DNA from 2 places in the Gracilibacillus salinarum genome. Region 2 is predicted to be linked to the other one. Evidence: a T-box and tRNA genes for the amino acid it is inferred to sense, from the RefSeq annotation. Region 2 holds a T-box; the other holds one or more tRNA genes.
The links. The T-box of region 2 lies ahead of ileS (isoleucine--tRNA ligase). A T-box ahead of a tRNA ligase gene usually reads a tRNA of that ligase, here a tRNA-Ile.
Positions count from the first base shown of each region.

Region 1: it encodes a tRNA-Ile, which carries the amino acid that the T-box ahead of ileS (isoleucine--tRNA ligase) is inferred to sense. The anticodon was not compared.

Region 1 covers NZ_CP095071.1:729,225-737,466, reverse strand. The annotation lists gene MUN87_RS03745 (DUF4190 domain-containing protein) at 16-435, shown strand; gene ispG (flavodoxin-dependent (E)-4-hydroxy-3-methylbut-2-enyl-diphosphate synthase) at 481-1,584, opposite strand; gene MUN87_RS03735 (NfeD family protein) at 1,852-2,493, shown strand; gene MUN87_RS03730 (Na/Pi cotransporter family protein) at 3,401-5,038, shown strand; tRNA gene MUN87_RS03725 (tRNA-Asn) at 5,187-5,261, shown strand; tRNA gene MUN87_RS03720 (tRNA-Met) at 5,263-5,339, shown strand; tRNA gene MUN87_RS03715 (tRNA-His) at 5,348-5,423, shown strand; tRNA gene MUN87_RS03710 (tRNA-Ile) at 5,444-5,520, shown strand; tRNA gene MUN87_RS03705 (tRNA-Ser) at 5,530-5,622, shown strand; tRNA gene MUN87_RS03700 (tRNA-Phe) at 5,659-5,734, shown strand; gene sodA (superoxide dismutase) at 5,925-6,536, shown strand; gene MUN87_RS03690 (MFS transporter) at 6,674-7,906, shown strand; gene MUN87_RS03685 (peptidoglycan D,D-transpeptidase FtsI family protein) at 7,966-8,242, shown strand, end outside.
Region 2 covers NZ_CP095071.1:194,049-202,290, reverse strand. The annotation lists gene MUN87_RS00955 (RluA family pseudouridine synthase) at 1-880, opposite strand, end outside; gene lspA (signal peptidase II) at 877-1,353, opposite strand; gene ileS (isoleucine--tRNA ligase) at 2,245-5,004, opposite strand; T-box leader at 5,123-5,343, opposite strand; gene MUN87_RS00940 (DivIVA domain-containing protein) at 5,404-5,919, opposite strand; gene MUN87_RS00935 (YlmH family RNA-binding protein) at 6,004-6,777, opposite strand; gene MUN87_RS00930 (YggT family protein) at 6,809-7,075, opposite strand; gene MUN87_RS00925 (cell division protein SepF) at 7,084-7,530, opposite strand; gene MUN87_RS00920 (YggS family pyridoxal phosphate-dependent enzyme) at 7,544-8,224, opposite strand.

The DNA of each region.
Region 1 (8,242 bases), 540 kb from region 2:
GGGAGGGTATATAGTATGCCAAATCATCAAGATGAACAGCATGTAGAAAATGCACCGAAGATTGATAATGGACAACACATCGATGAATCAGCACAAACAAATCAGTTTGTGGATACAGATGAATTATATGCAGTAGATGAGGCATATAAAAGAGAAGCAGAGACCTCTGCTGAATTATCAGCAAATGAATTTAACCGTCCAGTTGCAACTGACGAACAAGAAACAGAGATGCAATCAAATGTAAATCCTGTTTTCGGCTGGATCGGTTTAATTGCTGCCATTGCATCGTTCTTTGTATGGCCACTTATAATGGCTATCGGTGCCATTGTTTTAGGATTTATCTCTAAAAAACAAGGCGCAGATACACTTGGTAACTCTGCTATCGCAATTGGGATAATCTCGATCATCTTATCGATGATACTGATACCATTTTAGATAAGCAATAAAAAAGGCAAGCCTGTTGACAGGCTTGCCTTTTATTTACACTTCTTGTGCTTCTTCTTTTTGTTTTTGAATATATTCTTCTGCGATTTTGTCTACTTCGACTTTTAACTCTTCTACCATTGTTTCTTCTGGTACTTTACGAATAATTTCACCATGGCGGAACAGTAAACCTTCTCCTCGGGCACCGGCAATACCAATATCTGCTTCTCTGGCTTCTCCTGGACCGTTCACGGCACAACCAAGCACAGCAACTTTTATTGGCGCTTTGATGGTGGAAATATATTCTTCTACTTCATTTGCGATTTTTATTAAATCAATCTCAATCCGTCCGCAAGTAGGACATGAAATAAGGGTGGCAGCGTTTGATGCTAAGCCAAACGTTTTAAGCAATTCCTTGGCCACTTTAACTTCTTCTACAGGATCGGCACTTAGTGAGATACGCATTGTACTTCCGATCCCTTTACTTAGAATTGCTCCCATACCAGCAGCACTTTTAATACTTCCGGCAAATAATGTACCCGACTCTGTAATACCTAAATGAAGCGGATAAGGAATAACTTCTGCTGCTTTTTCATAAGCTTCAATTGCTAAATTAACATCGGATGCTTTTAATGAAACGACAATATCATGAAAATCAAGATCTTCTAAAATTTTGATATGGTGCAAGGCACTCTCAACCATACCATCTGCAGTTGGATAGCCATATTTCTCAAGAATGTGTCTTTCTAATGAACCAGCATTAACACCAATCCGAATGGGAATACCTTTTTCTTTCGCTGCATTCACAACTGCTTCTACTTTATCACGCTTTCCGATATTTCCGGGGTTAATACGAATTTTATCTGCTCCGCCTTCGATGGCTTTCAGAGCTAATTTATAGTTGAAATGAATATCAACTACGAGCGGTATTGAAATTCTTTTCTTTATTTCAGGAATAGCATTTGCAGCACGTTCATCAGGACAAGCAACTCGCACAACCTGACATCCTGCTTCCGCAAGACGTTCTATTTCTTTTACGGTTGCTTCGACATCATGTGTCTTTGTCGTCGTCATCGATTGTATGACTACTTCGTTTTTGCCACCAACCATTACATTCCCGACTTTTACCGGTCGCGTATCTTTTCGATGTATTAAAGCCATAAATAAAATCGCTCCTTTATTCCGATTTACAAAAAACTCATATAGAATCTTTTTGGAAAAATTCTACGTTCTTATAATTGATTTTAGACTTCATAATTAAATATGCCTTTTTAGGTAACTTCATTACCACTGTCCATTATAAAGGTTAAACCAATAAAAGAGAAGTATCAAACCTTATACTTCATGAAAAAATAATATTTTGAAACGAAATAATTTCTTCATACGTATGATATGATAAGTAAAAAAAAACAGAACGGGGTGAGGATAATGTTTACATTATCAGCAGATTGGATGAGTTTTGTGATTGTTGGCTTAGCAACCCTTTTTCTAATAGGGGAGCTTTTGGTAAACGCAAAAGGCGTGTTTAGCTTATTAGGACTCGGATTTATTTCCATATTTTTTGCGTCTTATCTTGATCCAGCCATGTTCTTTGTCATGCTGGTTATCTATTTCGTGGGTATTATATTGATATTAATTGATGGCAAGATATTGAATGATGGTACATTAGCCGTTATTGGACTAGTATGTATGGTTATATCAGTCGGGTTCACAGCACCTAATTGGGTTTCAGGCCTTTATGCAGTGATTGGTGTCTTCATAGGTGGGATCGCTTCATTTGGTTTTTTGAAAGTATTTCCTAAGCGTAAGATGTGGACGAAGATTACACTATTTGATCAATTAACAGAAGAAGCTGGTTATTCCAGTATGAACAGCAAATATCAATCTTTAGTAGGAAAACAAGGGCTAACGACGACGGATATGCGACCAATTGGAACAGTGTTGATCGATGATGCAGAGTATAGTGCTATATCACAAGGTAAATGGATCAGTAAACAAACAGAAGTAGAAGTGGTCAAAGTAGATGGAACCAAAATATTAGTACAAGAAACGAAAAAGTCTGCCGGATAAAACCAGCAGGCTTTTTATCAGTCAAGAATATATAAAAGTGCAGTCACAACAGTAATTATATGGAACAAGAAGCTGAGTACCTATAATATGTATTCTATCGAAGAATGTAATGCAAAATGGTCATTTTGATATAGATTATCTGCTTAGCAAAGCTCCGGAAATAGGCTCCGCGTTCTGTGGGTACGGCTTCAGCTAGGCTACTACTTGAAATACATCTGTGCTGCTTTGTGCCGAGGAAGCTTACTTCGAAGCGACCCTAGCAGACACAGGCACAGACGAAGTGGATCTTCAGCTCGCGCTGATTCCACGTGAGTCTCCGCCTATTTCCTACGCTTTAGGGAAGTGCTACAACGTATGGAACAGCTAAAAGTAGTGTATCTAGGCATTATGTTATTCGTTCAATTGCTGTTATTTATATTGATGAGTGATCAACAATATGCTATCTCTTACGAAAGTTGTAGAGTCCACATTCTAGCGTAGGCCAACCCCTTCATCCCCACAGGAAAAATACTGCGCTTTTTACAAAGAAATATAATAAAGCAGCAGATTATTTAATACATCAATTCTTCCTCATCAGAACACGCCAAGTATCGAATACAACATAAAAAAGGTTGTTCTATTATACATTTTATACACATATTCGGAAAAGTATGGAACAAAAAAATCGTTGAATCGCTTTCAATTATGGAATAACTTGGTACAATAAAAATAAGTGTTAAGCTTTTGTAAATTTTATTTAAAAAGCCTTTACAAATTAGATGCCTATCATTAATAATGAATTGGTGTGTGCGGAAAGTTTGTCAACTTATGTCGGAAATGAAAAAGGATATGGTTTTTAAGCAATACTTTCGACACAATGGTCATACTAAAAAGAAAGAAAAGATTTTGTGAGAAGGGATGAACACTTTTGGATTTAAATGTACAAGCTATGATCTTGGAGTTTGTTGCTGGCTTAGGTATTTTTCTATTAGGTATTAAGTACATGGGTGAAGGATTACAAAAAACAGCCGGTGACCGATTAAGAGATATTCTAGACAAATTTACCAGCAATCCTTTTATGGGTGTACTTGCCGGGATTATTGTAACAATCTTAATTCAATCCAGTTCGGGGACAACTGTTTTGACAGTAGGTTTAGTAAACGCAGGATTTATGACGTTACGACAGTCTATCGGTGTTATTATGGGGGCAAACATCGGTACAACAGTAACAGCATTTATCATCGGTTTTGATCTGGGTGAATATGCGCTTCCTATCATGGGTATCGGCGCACTACTAATATTCTTTATTAAAAATAGTAAAGTAACCAATATCGGGATCACTATTTTTGGTTTCGGATCATTGTTTTTTGGACTGGAACTAATGAGCTCAGGCCTAAAACCATTACGTGATTTACAAGCATTTCATGAATTAACGGTGGACATGTCGAATAACCCAATACTTGGTGTTATTATTGGAACAGTGTTTACTGTTGTCGTTCAAAGTTCAAGTGCAACCATTGGTATATTGCAAAGCTTGATGATGGAAGGTGCAATCGAAATAAAAGCAGCCTTACCTGTATTATTCGGGGATAATATCGGGACAACCATCACTGCGGTATTAGCATCTATCGGTGCAACTGTTGCAGCGAAACGAGCAGCATTGACTCATGTTATATTTAACGTAATTGGGGCATCAATAGTAATAATTTTCATCGGAGCTTACAGTAATTTTATTACTTATATTCAAGGTGCACTTGAATTAAATCCGTCGATGACTATTGCTTATGCACATGGTATATTTAATATACTAAATGCTGTAGTACAGTTTCCGTTTATCGGTTTATTAGCATTACTTGTAACCAAGATCATCCCGGGTGAGGACGTAGAAATAGAATATAAACCAAAACATTTAGATCCAATTTTTATTGAGCAATCACCGTCTGTCGCATTAGATCAGGCAAAAGCCGAAGTAATCAGAATGGGTGAGTATGCAACGAAAGGATTAGAAGAAACAAGTCTGTTCTTAAACAAACAAAATCCGAAGACCTCTGAACTTGCTATTCAAATTGAAGGGGCATTAAATAATCTGGATCGTGAAATTACTTCTTATCTGGTCGATTTATCTAAAAAAGATTTCTCGGAATCAGAAATTAACAAACATTCTGCATTGATTAATTCGGTTCGCGATATTGAGCGTATTGGTGATCATTTTGAAAATATTATTGAACTGGTCCATTTTAAAATGTCCAATAAAGTTGATATTACTGAGCAAGGAATGATCGATTTAAATGACATGTTTGATTTAACGATCAGTACAGTAAAAGAGGCTATTAGAGCTCTCGATACAATGGACAGAGAAGCAGCCTTAAATGTTGTACAAAAAGAAAATGAAATTGACAAAATGGAAAGAACGTACCGAAAGAAACATATTATACGTTTGAACGAAGGAGCTTGTTCTGGTGCTGCAGGAATTGTTTTTGCTGATATTATCAGTAACCTAGAACGTATAGGCGATCATGCAGTAAACATTGCAGATGAAGTATTAGGCGAACGTTATAAACAATAGATAGTGGGAAGTAGTCTGGATTATTTCAGGCTACTTTCATCCCTTTCGACAAAAAAAATAAAAAAATCTAACAAAACTGTTGACGATCTAATATGGATATGGTAAATTATTAAATGTCGCTTCAGTAATTACATAATTTCATTTTCATTCCACAGTAGCTCAGTGGTAGAGCAATCGGCTGTTAACCGATCGGTCGTAGGTTCGAATCCTACCTGTGGAGCCATGGCGGTGTAGCTCAGCTGGCTAGAGCGTACGGTTCATACCCGTGAGGTCGGGGGTTCGATTCCCTCCGCCGCTACCATAATAATGGCGGTCGTGGTGAAGTGGTTAACACATCGGATTGTGGTTCCGACATACGTGGGTTCGATCCCCACCGGTCGCCCCATTAAAAACATAAGTAAGATAGGACCCTTAGCTCAGTTGGTTAGAGCTATCGGCTCATAACCGATCGGTCGCAGGTTCGAATCCTGCAGGGTCCACCAATTACATTCGGAGGAGTACCCAAGTCCGGCTGAAGGGAGCGGTCTTGAAAACCGCCAGGGGCTTCACGGCCCGCGGGGGTTCGAATCCCTCCTCCTCCGCCATGTTACATAATAATTGGTTTAATTTCATAAGTGATTGGCTCGGTAGCTCAGTCGGTAGAGCAACGGACTGAAAATCCGTGTGTCGGCGGTTCGATTCCGTCCCGAGCCACCATTTTAAACAAGCAAAGAAAAGGGCTTGTTTTTTTATTTGATTTTAATTACATATCATTTTTTATCCTTCCTTGTATAAATTATATTAAAAAAAGAAATGCTAAATAGTTGCATTTCAATAAAATGATTTGATACCATTCTGAATAGAGAGATTTTTATACTTTCTAATTAAAAAATAGGAGGAATTAAACATGGCAAACTTTACATTACCAGAATTATCTTATGGATATGATGCATTAGAGCCTCATATTGATAAAGAGACAATGAACATTCATCACACTAAACATCACAACACTTATGTTACAAAATTAAATGCTGCACTTGAAGGTCATGATGATTTAGCTAGTAAATCAATCGAAGACATTCTTGCAAATCTTGATGCGGTACCTGAAAATATCCGTACAGCAGTGCGTAACAACGGTGGCGGACATGCTAATCACAGCTTATTCTGGACATTGTTATCTCCAAATGGCGGCGGTGAACCAACAGGTGAATTAGCAGATCAGATTAATGCTACATTCGGCAGCCTAGACAAATTTAAAGATGAATTTGCAGCTGCTGCAGCAGGCCGATTTGGTTCAGGCTGGGCTTGGTTAGTAGTAAACAATGGTAACCTTGAAATTATCAGCACACCAAATCAAGACACTCCTATTTCAGAAGGTAAAGCACCTATCTTAGGATTAGACGTATGGGAGCATGCGTACTATCTTAAATATCAAAATAAACGCCCTGATTACATTGCGGCATTCTGGAATGTAGTGGATTGGGATAAAGTAGCAAGCTTATATAATGAAGCAAAATAATTAACACGAACACAACAAGGACTATAGTTTGAGACTATAGTCCTTTTTTTGTGTTTTGTGCCTCTATCTAGGATTCATATGCATAACTCCTACTTTCTGGATCAAAATAAAGGTTAGATTGTAGTGAGGTGTATACGATGAATCATAAGCCGAAATCTTCGACAAACCGATTACCCAATAGTAAGGATTTAAAGATACTTTTAACGATTGGCGGACTGTATTCGTTAGCTACATTTTTATCGAATGCATTCGTAAATGTTTTTTTATGGAAGCAATCAGGCAACTATGTAGATATTGCGGTATATAATTTATTTATTTACCTATTACAACCGATTGCGTTTGTAATAGCAGGTAAGTTTACGAAGAAAGTAGACCGGACACTTATTATTCGCTTTGGAGTTGCTTTCTTGTCGATATTCTACGTCACAGTGTTGTTAGTAGGTGAACAAGCTTCTAATATACCGTACTTATTAGGGGCAATCTTAGGTATTGGTTATGGCTTTTATTGGTTAGCATTTAACGTGTTAACGTTTGAGGTAACCGAGCCTGAATCCCGTGACTTTTTTAATGGTATACTGGGGGTCTTACAATCGTTAGGTGGTATGATTGGCCCTTTTGTGGCAGGATATATTATTTCGAAGCTAGATAATTTTCAAGGGTATAGTATTATTTTTTTTATATCCTTTTTTTTATTTTTATTAGCTGTAATTTGTTCGTTTTTCCTCAAAAAGCGAAAAGCTACTGGTCGCTTTCTGTTCCGGCGTGTAGTGGAGGAGAGAAAAACAAACAACAACTGGCGATACATTCTTAATGCGCATGTATTTCAAGGTTTACGAGAAGGATTATTTATTTTTATTGTAGCGATTTGGGTCTACATTGCTACGAACAGTGAATTTGCGTTAGGATCATTTAACCTCCTTTTTTCATTCTGTTCTTTTGTTGGTTACTATGTCATCACAAAATTAACGAAAAAAGACAATCGAAAAAAGACAATTTTCTTTGGCGGGTTATTATTATATCTGGGTGTGGGGATTTTTGTATTCCAGCCTGGTTTCTGGATGTTATTACTGTACGGTGTGGTAGTAGGGGTTGCCTATCCAGTCTTTAACGTGCCATTCATTTCGCTTACGTATGATATTATAGGTAAGGCGAAAGGAGCAAGGGAATTGAGGATAGAATATATCATTTTCCGTGAGTTGTTTGTCAATATTGGCAGGGTATCCGCCATATCACTGTTTATTATAGGTGTTTTATTATTTGATCCTAAGTTTATTATACCAATATTACTATTGACGATAGGATCGGGAAATCTCATTGCTTACTATTTTGTGCGAAAAACTGATTCTTCTATCTATAACGTTCCATCATAGTAATAATACAGATTTTCGTGTTATACTATATAAGATGTTTTCATCAGGGGGAGTAGAACATGAAATTGCATCTTAAATGGGGAAAAAAGAAAAAAACGAAAAAGAAAAAGGCGCAATTGCCTTTCCGGTTAAATATTTTATTTGTATCGGTTTTTGCCGTTTTTTCACTATTGATTATTCAGCTTGGGGTTGTTCAGATCCTGAATGGAGAAGAGGCACAAAGGAAGATAAATCAGACAGATAACACACCGTCTGAAAAACCTGTGCCGAGAGGGAAGATGTATGATAGCAATTTTGATCTGGTAGTAGATAACCAGGCAGTCAAATCGATTACAT
Region 2 (8,242 bases):
CGAATTTCGTCGGTAACGGGGCTTCAAATTCCATTTGCTCTTCAGTGACCGGATGAACGAACTTTAATTGGTAGGCATGTAATGCTTGTCCTTCTACATCTATCGTCTTTCGCTGTCCATATTTAGGATCTCCTACTAAAGGATAACCAATATATTTCATATGTACCCGAATCTGATGTGTTCTTCCGGTTTCTAACATACACTTCACAAACGTGAATTTACCATGTAATCGTTCGATAACTTCAAAATTCGTCACGGCATCCTTCCCTTTTTCAGTTACCGCCATCAGTTGCCGATTTTTTTCACTACGGCCAACAGGAGCATCAATCGTCCCGTAATCATGCGGTATATCACCATGCACAATTGCTTTATAAGACCGTTTCATCGACTTGTCTTTTAACTGTTCTGCCAGTCGTTCATGTGCTTTGTCATGCTTCGCAACAACTAATAAACCACTAGTATCCTTGTCAATTCGATGCACAATACCTGGTCGTTTCACACCATTTATCCCCGATAAATCATCGCAATGATACAGCAAAGCATTCACTAACGTGTCTTCATAATGCCCTGCAGCAGGATGAACAACCATTCCACTCTGCTTATTAATCACCAGAATATCTTGGTCTTCATAAACAATATCAATTGGGATATTGTTCGGCTCCACACCCAGTGGCTCGATAACAGGAATCCGCCATTCGATTGTATCGCCATCCTGGCATTTATAATTTTGTTTTACAGCTTTATCATTCACAGACACTAGATCTTTATCAAACCATGTTTTTATTTGTGATCTGGAGTAGTCCTCCACTAAATTCACCAATAATTTATCAATTCTTGTGCCTGCTTCTTCATTTGTTACTAGATAAGAAAACTCACTCATTTTTTCGTGTTACTCCTTTTTTGATTCCGTTCATCAAAGAATGTGTAAATAAATATAAAAATGACACCAACTACTAAGGCTGAATCAGCGATATTAAATATCGGGTAATCGTAACTTCCAATATAAACATCGAAAAAGTCGACTACTTCTTTCCGGAACAAACGGTCAATGAAATTACCAATTGCTCCACCTAGTACGAATGCCAAGGCAATCCCTAGCCATTTGCTATCTTTTGCAAATTTCTGGATGTAGAAAATGATAAAGCCAATGACTATGATCGTTATAATATAAAAGAATCCCATTTGTCCTTGCAGAATTCCCCATGCTGCTCCTGAATTCCGGTGAGAAGTTATGTAAAAAAAGGATTCAATTACTGTTAATCGATCGCCAATTTCCATGTTTGCGACAACCAGATATTTGGTGACCTGATCAACTAGGATAACTGTTATTGCTATAAGATATATTCGCCACATAATGTACCTCCGCTTATTCTCTTACATACCTTTCACATTATACCACTAATAGCTCAAATGAAAAAGCAGATGCGACAGAACAGAATTCGTATCTAAAAATCGAGGATGTAAAGAGTCACTGTGTTAGTTACAATTATTTAGTAGTAGAAACAAACTGCGAAGTAATCCATTCGTTTAACCTTGAGATCATTTTGACATACATTATGTGCTGGGATACCGCTCCGTCCAACCACTCCGCGTCCTGCGGGGCACGGCTGGAGCTAACTTTGTGAAGAAGAGCGCTTCACAAAGTGGATCTCCAGCACCTGCACAATCCCGCGGGAGTCTCCGTGGTTGGCCTACGCTATATTTTGTACTCTACAACGGATACCGGAGCTAGTATACAGAGTGCTATCCTCAAGTTTTCTTTCTTATTTTTATGATAAAAGATGCCTAGCACCACTACTTTTAGCTGTTCCATACGTTGTAGAACTTCTTTTAAGCGTAGGAAATAGGCGGAGACTCCTCATGCCTCAGCGCGAGCTAAAGATCCACTTCATTTGTGCCTGTGTCTGCAAGTAACGCTTTGAAGTGAGCTTCCTCGGCACAAGGCAACAAAGAAGTAGTTCAAGTAGTAGCCTAGCTGAAGCCGTGCCCACAGGACGCGGAGCCTATTTCCGGAGCTTTGCCAAGCACATTAAAAATATCAAAATGACCAAATCGAAATAAAATGTTTTTCCTATTCATCTGATTCACACTTTTTCTAGATCTGTTTTAGAACTTACTTCACAGTATATCCATACAATTCATTAAAAAAGCCGAACATTTCACGAATGTATTCTAACAACATTTCGTGTGATGTTCGGCTATAATTTGGCTGAAACACTGTAGTTCCAGCCTCCTGGCAGATGGTTACTCTGCTAAATCCTGATAATTTTCTTTGACAACTTGTGCACAGCGCTGGCACAGTGTTGGGTGGTCTGGATCTTCGCCTACTGTATCCGCAACAACCCAGCAACGTTCACACGTTTCGCCATCATGCTTATTAATATGAACAGAGACATGATCGTATTGCTTACCATCTTCCAGTTGATCAACCACTTCAACATGGGAAACGATCAATAACTGATGTAAATAAGGAATTTCCTGCAATAACGTCGCAATCTCCTGGTTATTAGCTTTTATCGTTACCCTTGCCTCTAACGATTTACCAATTGTTTTCTCTGCACGAGCTTCTTCTAATGCTTTGAGAATATCATCTCGTACTTCCATGAATTGAGACCATTTAGCAGCTAACGCCTCTTGGCCAGGTAATTCTTTTGGTGCTGGCATATCTGTTAACTGTGGTGAAGCTGCTTCTACTCCAGGAATGTATTGCCACACTTCTTCCATTGTATGAGTTAGAATCGGCGTCAACAGCTGAACAAGTGACGTAATGATTTCATGATATACCGTTTGAATGCTACGTCGTCTATGATCATTTTCTGCTTCAATATATAAAATATCTTTTGCAAAATCTAAATAGAAAGAGCTTAGATCGATTGTACAGAAATGATGGATCGTTTGATAAACGGTTGAGAAATCATACGCATCATATGCATTACGCGCTTTTTCGATCACTTGTTGCAAACGGTATAGCATATAACGATCGATTTCTTCTAATTGTTCGTCAGACACTTTATCTTCTAAGTTAAAATCAGCTAAATTACCTAGCAGGAAGCGGAACGTATTTCGAATTTTTCGATAGCCTTCTGCAGATTGTTTAATAATTTCATCAGAAATACGAACGTCTGCCTGATAATCAACAGATGCCACCCATAAACGAAGGATGTCCGCACCATATTGTTTCATAATTTTTGAAGGGACAACGACATTACCTACCGATTTACTCATCTTGCGCCCTTGACCATCTAGTGCAAAACCGTGACTAATAACAGTTTCATACGGTGATTTGCCTGTTACAGCTACAGCTGTTGAGATCGATGAATTAAACCAGCCACGATATTGGTCTGATCCTTCCAGATAGACATCAGCAGGTCGCTGTAATTCTTTCCTTGATTCAAGTACACCTTGATGGGAGCTACCGGAGTCGAACCAAACGTCCATAATATCTGTTTCTTTGGTGAATTCACCATTCGGGCTATGTTCTGAACTGAAGGCTTCTGGAAGTAAATCTTTCGCATCCCAGTCAAACCAGATATTGGAACCATGCTCTTCAAATAATGCTGCTACATGCTCAATGGTCTGATCATTTATAATTGGTGTTTTATCTTCACCATAAAAAACAGGAATAGGTACACCCCAAGTTCTCTGTCTCGAAATACACCAATCTTCACGATCACGAACCATGTTAAATAATCTTGTTTCGCCCCATCCCGGCAACCAGTTAATTCGCTTGATTTCCGAAAGAATATCTTCACGGAAATCTTTAATCGATGCAAACCACTGACTAGTTGCGCGGAAAATGGTCGGTTTCTTCGTACGCCAATCATGAGGATAGGAATGAGTTATGAAATTCATCTTCAACAATGCGTTTGCTTCCTCAAGTTTCTCTGTTACTACTTTATTTGCCGCATCGTAGAACTGACCTTCAAAACCTGGCGCTTCATCCGTAAAGTTACCTTTTTCATCTACCGGACAAAGTACATCCAATCCGTATTTTTTCCCGATGATAAAGTCATCTTCACCATGTCCGGGAGCAGTGTGGACAAGTCCTGTACCACTATCTGTCGTAACATGCTCGCCTAAAATAACTAATGATTCACGATCATAGAATGGATGCTGTGCTACAACATATTCTGCATCCTGCCCTTTAAAGGTTTTGACTTCTTCTGCTTGCTGCCATTCTAATTGCTCTTTTACTTCTTCCAGTAAATCATGGGCAACAATATACTTAGAGCCTGCTTCCTTTACTACTGCATAGTCTAAATTCGGGTGAACAGAGATGGCTAGGTTCGCCGGAATCGTCCAAGGCGTTGTCGTCCAGATAATGAACTTCTCGTCACCATCCAGTAACTGTTTACCATCTTTGACATCGAACGCGACATAGATAGATGCAGATCGTTTATCCTGATATTCAATTTCGGCTTCAGCTAATGCAGACTCGGAAGATGGAGACCAGTATACAGGCTTACGACCTTTATAAATATAGCCTTTTTTAGCCATCTCACCGAAAACTTTAATCTGAGACGCTTCATATGCTTTATCCAGTGTGATATATGGATTTTCCCAATCCCCTCTTACACCAAGCTGTTTAAATTGCGTACGTTGGTTATCAACTTGTTTCAACGCATACTCCGCACATTTCTGTCTGAATTCAGACACCGTCATTTTCTTACGGTTTACTTTTTTCTTAGCTAATGCCTGTTCGATTGGTAAACCATGAGTATCCCAGCCTGGAACATATGGTGCGTGAAAGCCAGCCATCGATTTATATTTCACGATGAAGTCTTTTAATACTTTATTTAATGCATGCCCCATATGAATATCACCATTAGCATAAGGAGGGCCATCATGGAGAATGAACAATGGTCTTCCTTCTGTACGTTGCTGTACTTGCTGATAGAGATGTTCGCTATCCCATTTTTCTTGCAGTTTCGGTTCTTTGTTCGGCAAATTACCGCGCATTGGAAAATCTGTCTGCGGCATTTTTAATGTTTTTTTGTATTCCAAATTGCATCCTCCTATTTAATTTCTGTTGATAATTATCATTCACCTGAATAAAATAGTGGCATGATTCTCTTTGGTCCATTTCCATAATCTAACAGACCATAAAAAAACTCCTCATCCCAAAAGGGACGAGGAGTTCTCGCGGTACCACCCTTATAGACAGCAAAAATTTTCCTACTGCCCACTCAGCAATTCGTAACGTGAATGATTCGTTTACACTTACTATATTTCAGTGTAACTACTCATGGGTGATCTTCTATTAACGTACTAAATTAGGCTTCCACTATCCCTAAATCGCTATATTAGCATCCATTAATATACTGTCCCAATCCTAGTATTTAACTAACATCATCAAAAGTTTGTAATAAGAATTATATGTAATAATTCTTATTTCGTCAAGGCTTAATAATGTGTCGATTCTTCTTGTTCTTTTTCATCTTCTTCCTGATCAAAATCCATATCGAAGAGTCCATCCCAATCCTTATTATCCAAAAGATCAAGCTGAGCTTCTACTAACATTTTCAATCTCGTGCGGAAGACCTTGGCTTGTTTCTTTAATTCTTCCACTTCCAACGCAATAGATCTTGATTTATGTAGTGCCTCATTGATAATTCGATCGGCATTTTTCTCTGCTTCTTTTATAATTAATTTTGATTCTTTTTTGGCATTTTCTTTTACTTCTTCTGCTGTTTCTTGTGCAACCAGAATGGATTTATTCAAGGTTGATTCGATATTTGAGAAATGACTCAGTTTCTCATTTAAATGTTCGACCTTTTCGTTCAGTTCCTTTTTTTCACGGATTATTGTTTCATAATCTTTAATGACTTGATCAAGGAACTCATTTACATCATCTTCATCATAACCGCGAAATCCTCTGGCGAATTCCTTGTTATGAATATCGAGCGGTGTTAAAGGCACATTGGCCACCTCCTAATAGATGTCTTACTTTTATACATTATCTTATCATACTTTTTAGACAAGTCAGCAAAATTTTCGCAAAAATTATAATAATTTCTCGTAATTAATTCTATATTTATCTTTTTTTGTCATTCCTTGTAATTCCGAAATTCGTGATCTGCCTTTCCCTCTTACCGAAACCATATCCGCTTCTTCCAAAGTAAAAGCAGGCTGCTCAATCGTTTGAAAATTGACTTTAACAAAGCCTTTTTTTATAAGTATTAAAGCTTGTTGTCTGGACATCTGATACATTTCTTTTATTAACAAATCTAAACGTAAGGATGCACATGTAGCAGTACGTGATTGCCACTGATCCTGACTAATTAAACGCTCTGATAATGCCGTTCTCTCAAACTGAATACCAGCCTTCTTAATACCGGTAATGTTCGCAATGAGATAAGCTGATATATCTTCAGTAACAAGAATCTGTATCACATTATCATGGATCACAATGTCACCGATTTTTTTTCGTTTAATACCAGCAGATAAAAAAGCACCCAGTACATCCCGATGTTCGATAGACACGAATTTGTCTGGAAAAGTCGCTTGCAGCAGCTCTAATTCAAAATCTGAATCGGCGATTTCTTCATAGTACGGTGCCAGGATCGCTCTTTGACGCTCTGCATGGTCCCAGCCTCCGTCAAACGAAAGTGATAATTCTTCATCATTTCCAATAATAGATCGGAGTATTCGTTGTTCACGAGGGTGCAAAAAATCGATGAGTTTGCGTTGGTAACGAGTTGTAACTTCCTCCCGCCAAGATAAAACCTGATCAATAAACGGGTATTCTTCTTTTCTAAAGTGTTGATAAAGGTCCATCTGATCACCTGTCGTCTATGTAATACTGGATTTATAGCAGATTAAAAAACAAAAATCCTAATCCACGCATTGCAAATTGTAAAACAAATAATGCCACGATTGGCGAAATATCAATCATGCCACCAATAGGAGGAATGATTTTACGGAACGGCTCTAGATATGGCTCAACGATGGAGCCAAGGAAATTGCCGATCGAGGATTCTCGTGCCCCTGGAAACCATGACATTAAAATATAAATAATGATCGCATACGTATAAGCTTGCATAGCATAATATAATATCTCATATAACATATACATTGAATCGTTTACCACCTTTGCTCTGGATCAACTTCCTCCATTATTTCTGTAATACTGCCTGATATTTCGATATTTTCAGGTGTACACAAGAAGGTCTGTGAACCTAATTTTTTTATTTGACCAGATACAGCATATACTGTACCACTCATAAAATCAATAATTTGTCGTGCCTGCTGATTATCTACTCGCTGCAAGTTAATGACAACAGAACGGCGGTTGACAATATGATCGGCTATGTCCTGTACTTCATTATAAGTTCTAGGTTCGCATAATACCATTTTTGTATTCTTTTGTACGGAAGATAAGCTGACTACATTTGTTTTATCCTCTTTACGCTGACTTCTCCTCATTGGTTCTGGTTCAGCTGAAGATTCCTGTTCGAGCTCTTCTTCTACTATTTCATATTCTTCATCTTCGAGTCCGAAAAGATTGCGGAATTTTCCTTTCATACTCATCGTTCATTCACCTCTATTCTTCATATGGTCCTACAAGGCTTGAACCAATACGTATATGGGTTGCCCCCTCTTCAATGGCAATCTGATAATCATTGCTCATGCCCATCGAAAGATACATGCATGGTGCATGACTAAGTTCTTTTTGCTGCAATTGATCTCGGAGCTTTCTTAACGAACGAAATATTTCTCTTAATTGATTATCGTCACCCATATACGGTGCCATTGTCATCAAACCGACTACTCTAATATTAGAATACCCTTCTAATGATTCGATAAACGGCTCAACCTCATCAGGTGAAAGTCCGTGTTTTGACCCTTCCCCACTGACGTTTACCTGAACAAAGCAATCAACAGGCTTGTCTGCCCGCTTGTTAATTTCCTTTGCTAAAGACTTTCGATCTAATGAGTGAATAAAATCTACTTTATCGATCACTTCTTTTACTTTCCGCGATTGAAGCGTACCAATGAAATGCCAATTCACTTTACTGCCGATTTGCTCATATTTGTTTAATAGTCCTTCGATTCGATTTTCACCAAAATGACTGATCGTTGCTTCCAATGCTTCTTGAGCCCGGTCAACGGATACATATTTCGTCACCCCTATAATCGTGATGTCTTCTGGATGACGTCCAGTCTTCTCACATGCTTGGTTAATTTGTTGGTTGATTGCGGCTAAGTTCTGTGCTACAGACATGTTCATACTCCTTCCTCA